One region of the Pseudocitrobacter sp. CD920760 genome, then DNA from elsewhere that is predicted to be linked to it. Evidence: predicted binding sites of a transcription regulator. Region 1 holds the regulator's gene; the other holds the start of a gene.

Region 1 (4,430 bases):
GCGTGACCGTAAAGATGTGACCGATAACGACAAATATAAAACCAACCTTTCTCACTCCACCTGGAACGCCAACCTCGATTTCCAGTCCGGCTATGCTGCTGATATGTTCGGCCTCGATATTGCGGCGTTTACCGCTATCGAAATGGCAGAATCCTCAGAAAGTGGTCACCCGAACGAAATTGCGTTCTCGTCTAAAAATAAAGGCTACTCGGAAGATTACTCCGGCGATAAAAGCGGTGTGAGCCTTTATAAAGCCGCTGCGAAATTTAAGTATGGCCCGGTTTGGGCGCGTGGTGGTTATATTCAGCCAACCGGCCAAACGTTGTTAGCGCCGCACTGGAGCTTTATGCCAGGCACCTATCAGGGTGCAGAAGCGGGCGCGAACTTTGATTACGGCGATGCTGGCGCGCTGAGCTTCTCCTACATGTGGACCAATGAATATAAGGCCCCATGGCATATCGAAATGGATAATTTCTACCAGAACGATAAGCGCACGAAAGTCGATTATCTGCACTCCATCGGTATGAAATATGACTTCAAAAATGACCTGGTACTGGAAGCGGCATTTGGTCAGGCGGAAGGCTATGTCGATCAGTACTTTGCCAAAGCCAGCTACAAATTTGATATCGCCGGTAGCCCGCTGTCTACCAGCTATCAGTTCTACGGTACCCGCGATAAAGTGGATGACCGCACCGTAAACGATATTTATGACGGCACCGCGTGGTTGCAGGCGCTGACCTTCGGTTACAAAGTGGGGCAGGTTGACCTGCGTCTGGAAGGGACCTGGGTTAAGGCTGAAGGCCAGCAGGGCTACTTCCTGCAGCGTATGACGCCAACCTACGCCTCCTCTAACGGTCGCCTCGATGTGTGGTGGGATAACCGTTCTGACTTCAACGCCAACGGCGAAAAAGCGGTGTTCTTCGGTGCGATGTATGACCTGAAGAACTGGAACCTGCCGGGCTGGGCTGTAGGTGCATCATACGTCTACGCCTGGGATGCCAAACCGTCTACCTGGCAGATCAACCCGGACGCGTACTACGACAAAAACAAAACTATCGAAGAGTCTTCTTACAGCTTCGATGTGGCATACACCGTACAGGAAGGCCGCGCGAAAGGTACTCTGTTAAAACTGCACTTCACCCAGTACGACAACCACTCGGATATCCCGAGCTGGAGCGGTGGTTACGGCAACATCTTCCAGGATGAACGTGACGTGAAATTTATGGTTATCGCACCGTTCACCATCTTCTGATAAGTATTCAGGCGGGCCGCAGAGCCCGCCGTGTCGTATAAGGCTAATAACATGAAAAAAACAGTGATGATTGCTGCGCTGGTCGCGGCGCTGGCGGGCTGCGCTCAGTCTGAAGCACCAAAAGAAGATACGCGTTTAAAAGATGCCTATAGCGCCTGTATCAACACCGCAGAAGGCTCGCCGGAAAAAATCGAAGCCTGCCAGCAGGTGCTGAACGTGCTGAAGCAGGAGAAGGCGCACCAGCAGTTTGCCAATCAGGAGACCGTGCGGGTAAGCGATTATCAGGCGTGCATTCTGGCGAGAAAAACCGGTAACGATCAGGCCGTGAAGAAAGATTGCGGGTTAATCTGGCAGGAAATTCGCAGTAATAACACGACAAAGTAAGACAATAAGGCCTGCACAGAGCCGGGGACCTAAAGCGTCTCCGGCTTTTTTTGTCTTTACAGAGGCAATAAAAAAGCCAACCCGAAGGTTGGCTTTTCAGAATCTCGAAGAAATTACTTCTCTACGCCATCGTGCGCGTGTTCATCTTCGCGGCAGTCGCCCTCAGCACAGTGACCATACAGGTACAGGCTGTGGTTGGTTAAGCGGATACCGTGTTTCGCGGCAATTTCACGCTGACGAGCTTCGATGGAATCATCGCTGAATTCGATAACCTTGCCGCAGTCGAGGCAGATCAGGTGATCGTGATGGTGTTGTTGAGTCAGTTCGAAAACGGACTTGCCACCTTCAAAATTATGGCGCGTGACAATGCCCGCGTCATCAAACTGGTTCAGAACGCGGTAGACGGTCGCCAGACCAATCTCTTCACCCATGTCGATCAGGCGTTTGTATAAGTCTTCCGCGCTGACATGGTGATTGTCTGGTTCCTGAAGCACTTCCAGGATCTTTAACCGGGGAAGTGTGACTTTCAGGCCAGCCTTCTTTAATGCGGTATTGTTGTCAGTCATGCGGAATCTGTCCTGTTGCTAAACGATTGACTTCCAAACGCGGAAGTATCACAGAGAGTGCACCGAGTGTAATGCGTCTCATTATAGAATGACGCCTTCTAAATGAAAACAGCAAGACCTGGGCGAATAAAGATTTCGAAAACGAGGCTTGACCAGCAAACTCGCTAAATTCAGAAGATATTGTACAGATTTACGCTCAAAAGTTAAAAAATTGTAGCTATTATTTTGATTGCTTCTACCTATTAATGCGGCGTGATTTGAAAAGTCACGCCGCATCAAGAATCAGGCGTTTTTGATCTCTTCCAGATGCAGCTCTTCAGAAATCTGTTTTACCCATTTTTCTACACGTTCAGCGGTCAGTTCCGGCTGACGATCTTCATCAATAGCCAGACCTACGAAGTGGTCGTCATCGGCCAGGCCTTTAGAGGCTTCGAAGTGGTAACCCGCTGTTGGCCAGTGGCCGACGATGGTCGCACCGCGCGGTTCGATGATGTCGCGGATAGTGCCCAGCGCATCACAGAAGTATTCCGCATAGTCTTCCTGGTCGCCGCAGCCGAACAGTGCAACCAGTTTGCCATTGAAATCAACTTCTTCCAGCGTCGGGAAGAAATCGTCCCAGTCGCACTGGGCTTCACCGTAGTACCAGGTAGGGATACCCAGCAGCAGAATGTCGAATGCAGCCAGGTCTTCTTTGCTGCTCTTGGCAATGTCATGCACGTCGGCAACGTCTTTACCAAGCTGTTTCTGAATCATTTTTGCAATATTTTCGGTATTGCCGGTGTCGCTACCAAAGAAAATGCCAACGATTGCCATGAGTTAAATAACCTCTTGAAACTTAATGATATGGTGGTGGCGTATTGCCCACAGATAAGGGCAATCATAGCAGAACAGAGAAGGGTGCGGAATCAGCAATCGTACCGGACTGCACACTCTGCTACATGAAAGCGGGATTTTATGAAATTTTCAGAGCTTTTCCTGCGCGCGAAGCAGGGCTAACTGGCTCATCAGAATCTCTTCGATAAGCTCACTGCGACTCATATCGCGCGCGGTTGCCAGTTCGTTCAGGGCATCTACCGCATCGTTATTGAGTTTCAGCTCGACGCGCTTCAAACCGCGAACTTTATCGCGTTTTAATTGATTACGCTTATTGATGCGCAGCTGTTCGTCACGCGAAAGCGGATTGGTTTTGGGTCTTCCCGGCCGACGCTCATTTGCGAACAAATCAATTGTCGTTCGGTCCGTTTGTTCTTTTGCCATGATTCAGAGTGACTTCGGGGAAACAAGCTACCGGGAAACGCCCGGTGCAGACAGCGCGCAATCATACATCAGTGCAACCGACACGCCAACGACCACGGCCATAATGGCGCGCGGTCGTTGAGTTTTTAATCAGTCTGCTAAATATCGGCGGATGGCGCGCAGCACCGCGTCCGGTTTTTCCGCATGCACCCAGTGGCCAGCGCCTGCAATGACGTGCGCACGCGCCTGTGGGAATTGCGAGAGCAGGTCGTTACGGTAAGTTTCGGTAACATAAGGCGAATTTCCGCCGGGGATAAACAGTGCCGGATGATCCCACGCCGGAATCGTCTCCCAGCCGACGATGTGCGGGTACTGATCCCACAGCACCGGTACGTTAAAGCGCCACTCGCCGTCAACAAACGACTTCAGCAGAAACTGAATCACACCTTCTTCGGCTAAAAATTCGCGCATCACGGTTGCGGCCTGCTGGCGTGAGGAGACACCTGCGTTGGTGACTGCGTTAATCGCCGCAAAAATCTCATCGTGGCGACGCACATGATAATCCACCGGCGCGATATCAATAGCGACCAGATTATCGATGCGTTCCGGGGCTAGCGCGGTCAGGGCCATCACCGCTTTGCCGCCCATCGAGTGACCAATCACCGTGGCTTTCTCGATGTTGTGGGCGTCGAGGGTATCCAGCAGATCCTGGGCCATCGCCGGGTAGTTCATCTCATCCGCTCGCGGAGAAAGACCGTGATTACGCATATCCACTTGCAGGATATCGTGGTCGGTCACCAGGTCGCGCGCCAGTACGCCAAGGTTGTCCAGGCTGCCGAAAAGGCCGTGAACGAGCAGAATGGGGGAATTATTGTGCAGGTTTTGTGCAGATTGCGCTCGGGTATTCAATTTCATAGCAAAGTTCTTTTTTTCGCTCTGTCGGGTTAGGGTATTATGTTGGACATTCTCACGTTCAGGGGCAAGATACGATT
Region 2 (4,430 bases), 530 kb from region 1:
CCGATACCGTCATGGTCAGGTTATCCGGGGCGATCCACGCCCCAAGAATACCGGAATCCATCGGCGGCAAACGCGGATTTGGCGTCTCCGGCGCCGGGCCGCCTTCGGTAAGAAACGCAATCCGCGTGGTCAGCAGACGCATCAACCGTTGCAGATCGGCGCGATCGGAGGCCAGCACATCAAACGCCACCAGCATCATCGATGCCTGCTGTGGCGTCAGCACGCCCGCCTGATGCACCCCGTAAAAAGGCTGTTTCTCATCGCGCCCGGTCACCGCTGGCGCAACGGCTTTCGCACCGTGCGCCACCGGGCAACCCGCCGCCAGCGCAAGCGCGCCTACGCCCTTCAGCCAGCGACGGCGTGAAGGTTCATTCACGCCGGTTTTATGTTGCTCTGCCATGATGCTTAATCCAGACCCAGAATCCCGCGCAGCTGCGCTAAATCTTCCGCCAGAGTGGTGATTGGCCCCTTCAGCGCGTTGCGATCCGCATCGGTCAGTTTGTCGTAGGTCTCAAAACCGTCTTTGGTGCGGTATTTCGCGAGGATCGCATCGACTTTCTTAAAGTTGGCATCCACCTTCGCCAGCAGCGCACTGTTCTCTTTTTGCAGTTGCGGACGTAGCAGGTCAACAATCTTCTGCGCGCCATCGATGTTGGCCTGGAAATCCCACAGGTCGGTATGACTGTAGCGATCTTCCTCGCCGCTGATTTTGCTGGCGGCCACTTCTTCAATCAGCCCGGCTGCACCGCCCACCACTTTCGACGGCGGGAAGGCCAATTCCGCAATACGTTTTTGCAGGTCAACCACATCGCTGTAAAGCTGTTCGGCATACTTATCCATTCCTTTGGTGCTGTTGTCGCCAAAGAGAGCCTTCTCAAGACGGTGGAAGCCGGTGAATTTCGGGTCAGCGGCCTTCTGCTCATAGTCATCTTCACGAGCATCAATGCTGCCATCGAGATCAGAGAACAGCTCTGCAATAGGTTCAATACGTTCGTAGTACTGACGCGTAGGTGCGTACAGGGATTTCGCTTTTTCGATATCCCCCGCTTTCACCGCATCGGTAAAGGCTTTAGTGGCTTTTACCAGCTCTGCCGTTTGTGCGGTGACATAGGTTTTATAAGCGGTAATCGCCTCGCCCAGGCTTAAAACCGCATCCGCTTTCGCCGCATCCTTCGTGGCTTCACCTTTAACAATCAGCTTGCCTTTCGGGTTGGTCAGCAGACCGCAGGTCATCTCATATTCACCCGGTTGCAGGTTGGCGGTCATTTTTTGCGTAAAGCCCGGCGCGATATTTTCACGCTCTTCCACCACCATCACGCCCTTGAGGATCTCCCACTCCAGCGCCTTCTGGCTATGGTTCTGAATGATAAATTGTGTTTTACCTGCATTGACGGTGAGCGTCATCGGCTCACACTGTTTGTCGTTTACCGTGACATTGACCTTCGGAATGTCAGCAGCCTGCGCAGAGAATGCGAAAGAGCACAGCGCGGCGAGCACGCTACGGCGAAAAATAGTGTTCATGGTCCATCCCTTTCAATGAGTAAAAGCCATTTGCCTTACGGGGCGATACGTGATGCTGCATTCGGCGCGCGCGCTGGCCAGAAAAAGAGCGCCAGCGCAGGCAGTAAATAGAGTAACCAGACCGCCACTTCACTGACGCTTGGCGCTTCCTGGTAGCCAAAAATACCTTCCATCAACGTGCCAAACAGTGAGTGGGTGGTGAGCGTGCCGCTGAAATCAAACGCGACATCCTGGAAGTGGTTCCACAGCCCGGCTTCGTGGAACGCGCGAATTGCCCCGGCGGCAAGCCCCGCAGCGACCAGCAAAATAAACAGGCTGGTCCATTTGAAGAACGCGCCGAGATTCAGACGAATGCCGCCCCAGTAGAGCAGGAAGCCCAGCACGACGGCTGTCGCCAGCCCGAGGACTGCGCCAAGCGGTGGCCAGATACCGAGATCCTGCTGGAATGCCGCCAGTAGAAAGAACACCGATTCCAGCCCTTCACGCGCCACGGCGAAAAAGACCATCATCACCAGCGCCCAGCCGTGGTGATTGCCCCGCGCCAGCGCGTTATCCACCGCCTGTTCCAGCTGCTGTTTTACGTTGCGCGATACTTTGCGCATCCAGAACACCATCCAGGTCAGGATGACGACGGCGATAACCGCCACGATACCTTCAAACAGCTCCTGTTCTTTTTGCGGGAACTCACCGGTGGTTTCGTTGATAAAGATACCCAGCCCAAGGCAGAGCGCCGCAGCCAGGAATACGCCAATCCACATCACGCCTATCAAGCCACCACGCTGTGTGCGTTTCAAATAGCTGGCGATAAGGCTAACAATCAGCGCGGCTTCTAATCCTTCGCGCAGCATAATCAAAAAAGGCACAAACATGCGAACGTCCTTAAATGTGAATCGCAGTCAACACATGCAAAGAAAAGTAAATGTGAGTGATAGCGATTATCATTACGCAAAGACGAAATTCAAGTGAAATATGTCGGAAATGATAAGCAAATGTAAAAGCAGTAAGATGTGCAGGCGGGAAAATTCGGATGATAAAATGCCGGATGCGGCTAACGCCTTATCCGGCCTACAAATTCTCCTGTAGGCCGGATAAGCGCAGCGCATCCGGCAACGTGTTTACTCCGCCTGTAAACGCGACGGCGGTGCAGAATGGTAATGTGCGTCCGCTTCTTCGAAGCGTTTACGCATCGCCGCTGACGGTGCTTTGTCCAGCAGGCTGAAGATAACAATCCCCAGGCTACCGAAAATGAAGCCCGGAATGATTTCGTACAGGCCCAGCAGCTCGAAGTGCTTCCAGACGATCACGGTTACCGCACCGATAATCATCCCCGCCAGCGCGCCGTTACGCGTCATACGTGACCACAGTACCGAGAACAGTACCACCGGGCCAAACGCCGCACCAAAGCCTGCCCAGGCGTAACTCACCAGACCAAGTACGCGGTTTTCCGGGTTTGCCGCCAGCGCAATCGCCACCAGCGCCACCACCAGCACCATCAAACGCCCTACCCACACCAGCTCTTTCTGGCTGGCGTTTTTACGCAGAAACGCTTTGTACAGGTCTTCCGTAATCGCGCTGGAGCACACCAGCAGCTGACAGCTCAGGGTTGACATCACCGCGGCCAGAATCGCAGAAAGCAGAATACCGGCAATCCACGGGTTAAACAGGATTTGCGCCAGTTCGATAAACACGCGTTCGGCGTTCTGACTTACCGGGCCCGCAACCGCCGGGTTATTCTGGAAGTAGGCGATACCAAAGAAGCCAACCGCGACCGCACCCGCCAGACACAGGATCATCCAGGTCATACTGATACGACGCGCATGCACGATGCTGTGGTGGGAATCTGCCGCCATGAAACGCGCCAGAATGTGCGGCTGACCGAAGTAACCAAGCCCCCAGCCCATCAGGGAAATAATGGCGACGAAGTTCAGCCCTTTGAGCATATCGATGTTCTCAATGCTCTTTTGCTTGATAACCTCCATCGAATCATCCAGGCCGCCCACGGCGAGGATAACCATCACCGGCGTCAGAATCAGCGCGAAAATCATCAGGCTGGCCTGCACGGTGTCGGTCCAGCTAACCGCCAGGAAGCCGCCGATAAAGGTGTAAATGATGGTCGCGGCGGCACCGGCCCACAGCGCCGTTTCATAACTCATGCCGAAGGTGCTTTCGAACAGACGCGCCCCGGCCACAATGCCTGACGCACAATAGATGGTGAAGAACAGCAGAATCACCAGCGCAGAGATAATGCGCAGTACGCGGCTCTTATCTTCAAAGCGCCCGGTGAAGTAGTCCGGCAGCGTCAGCGCATTATTGTTGGCTTCGGTGTGTACACGTAAACGCCCCGCCACCAGCTTCCAGTTGATCCACGCGCCCACGGTCAGGCCGATAGCAATCCAGCTTTCCGAGATACCGGCGATAAAAATTGCCCCCGGCAGGCCCATCAGCAGCCAACCACTCATATCCGACGCGCCCGCAGAAAGCGCCGTCACAAATGGCCCAAGACTTCGTCCCCCGAGGATATAATCATCGAAGTTTTTCGTCGATCGCCAGGCGAAAAACCCAATTAATATCATGCCAAAGATATAGACAAAAAAAGTCACCAGCATCGGTGTGCTTATATTCATTAAACTCTCCAGATTTATTCGTCGACAACATCCGACTTGTCGTTATTCCCTTACCGGAACGAGGTAAAGGCCTGTTCTGTTATTCAGGCGACCGTATCCTGACGGAAGCGAAGATTTTTCACAAATGATTTAACACTGCATTCACATCGAATGCATCCCTGTCGTAATACCATTTTCCTATAGGTTGCACTCCCTCACGCTTTTTAGGGTTGCACCATTTAGAACTGTTAACTAGCCCTCAAAATCAAGCTTTCAGATACATCGGTTACATTCCATACCATCAGT

The links. The regulator Fur, encoded in region 1, represses iron uptake genes when iron is present. The targets are predictions, from matches to a motif close to ATAATAATGAGAACNACTATCAA.
Region 2: a site for Fur is predicted at 2,441-2,463, ahead of efeU (iron uptake transporter permease EfeU). Genes of this name have one in related genera too.

The regions. Positions count from the first base shown of each region.
Region 1 covers NZ_CM173490.1:1,554,917-1,559,346, forward strand. Annotated here, with positions in the region: gene chiP (chitoporin ChiP) at 1-1,252, shown strand, start outside; gene chiQ (ChiQ/YbfN family lipoprotein) at 1,304-1,636, shown strand; gene fur (ferric iron uptake transcriptional regulator) at 1,750-2,202, opposite strand; gene fldA (flavodoxin FldA) at 2,485-3,015, opposite strand; gene ybfE (LexA regulated protein) at 3,166-3,459, opposite strand; gene ybfF (esterase) at 3,589-4,353, opposite strand.
Region 2 covers NZ_CM173490.1:2,084,422-2,088,851, reverse strand. Annotated here, with positions in the region: gene efeB (iron uptake transporter deferrochelatase/peroxidase subunit) at 1-400, opposite strand, end outside; gene efeO (iron uptake system protein EfeO) at 406-1,521, opposite strand; gene efeU (iron uptake transporter permease EfeU) at 1,557-2,390, opposite strand; gene putP (sodium/proline symporter PutP) at 2,637-4,145, opposite strand.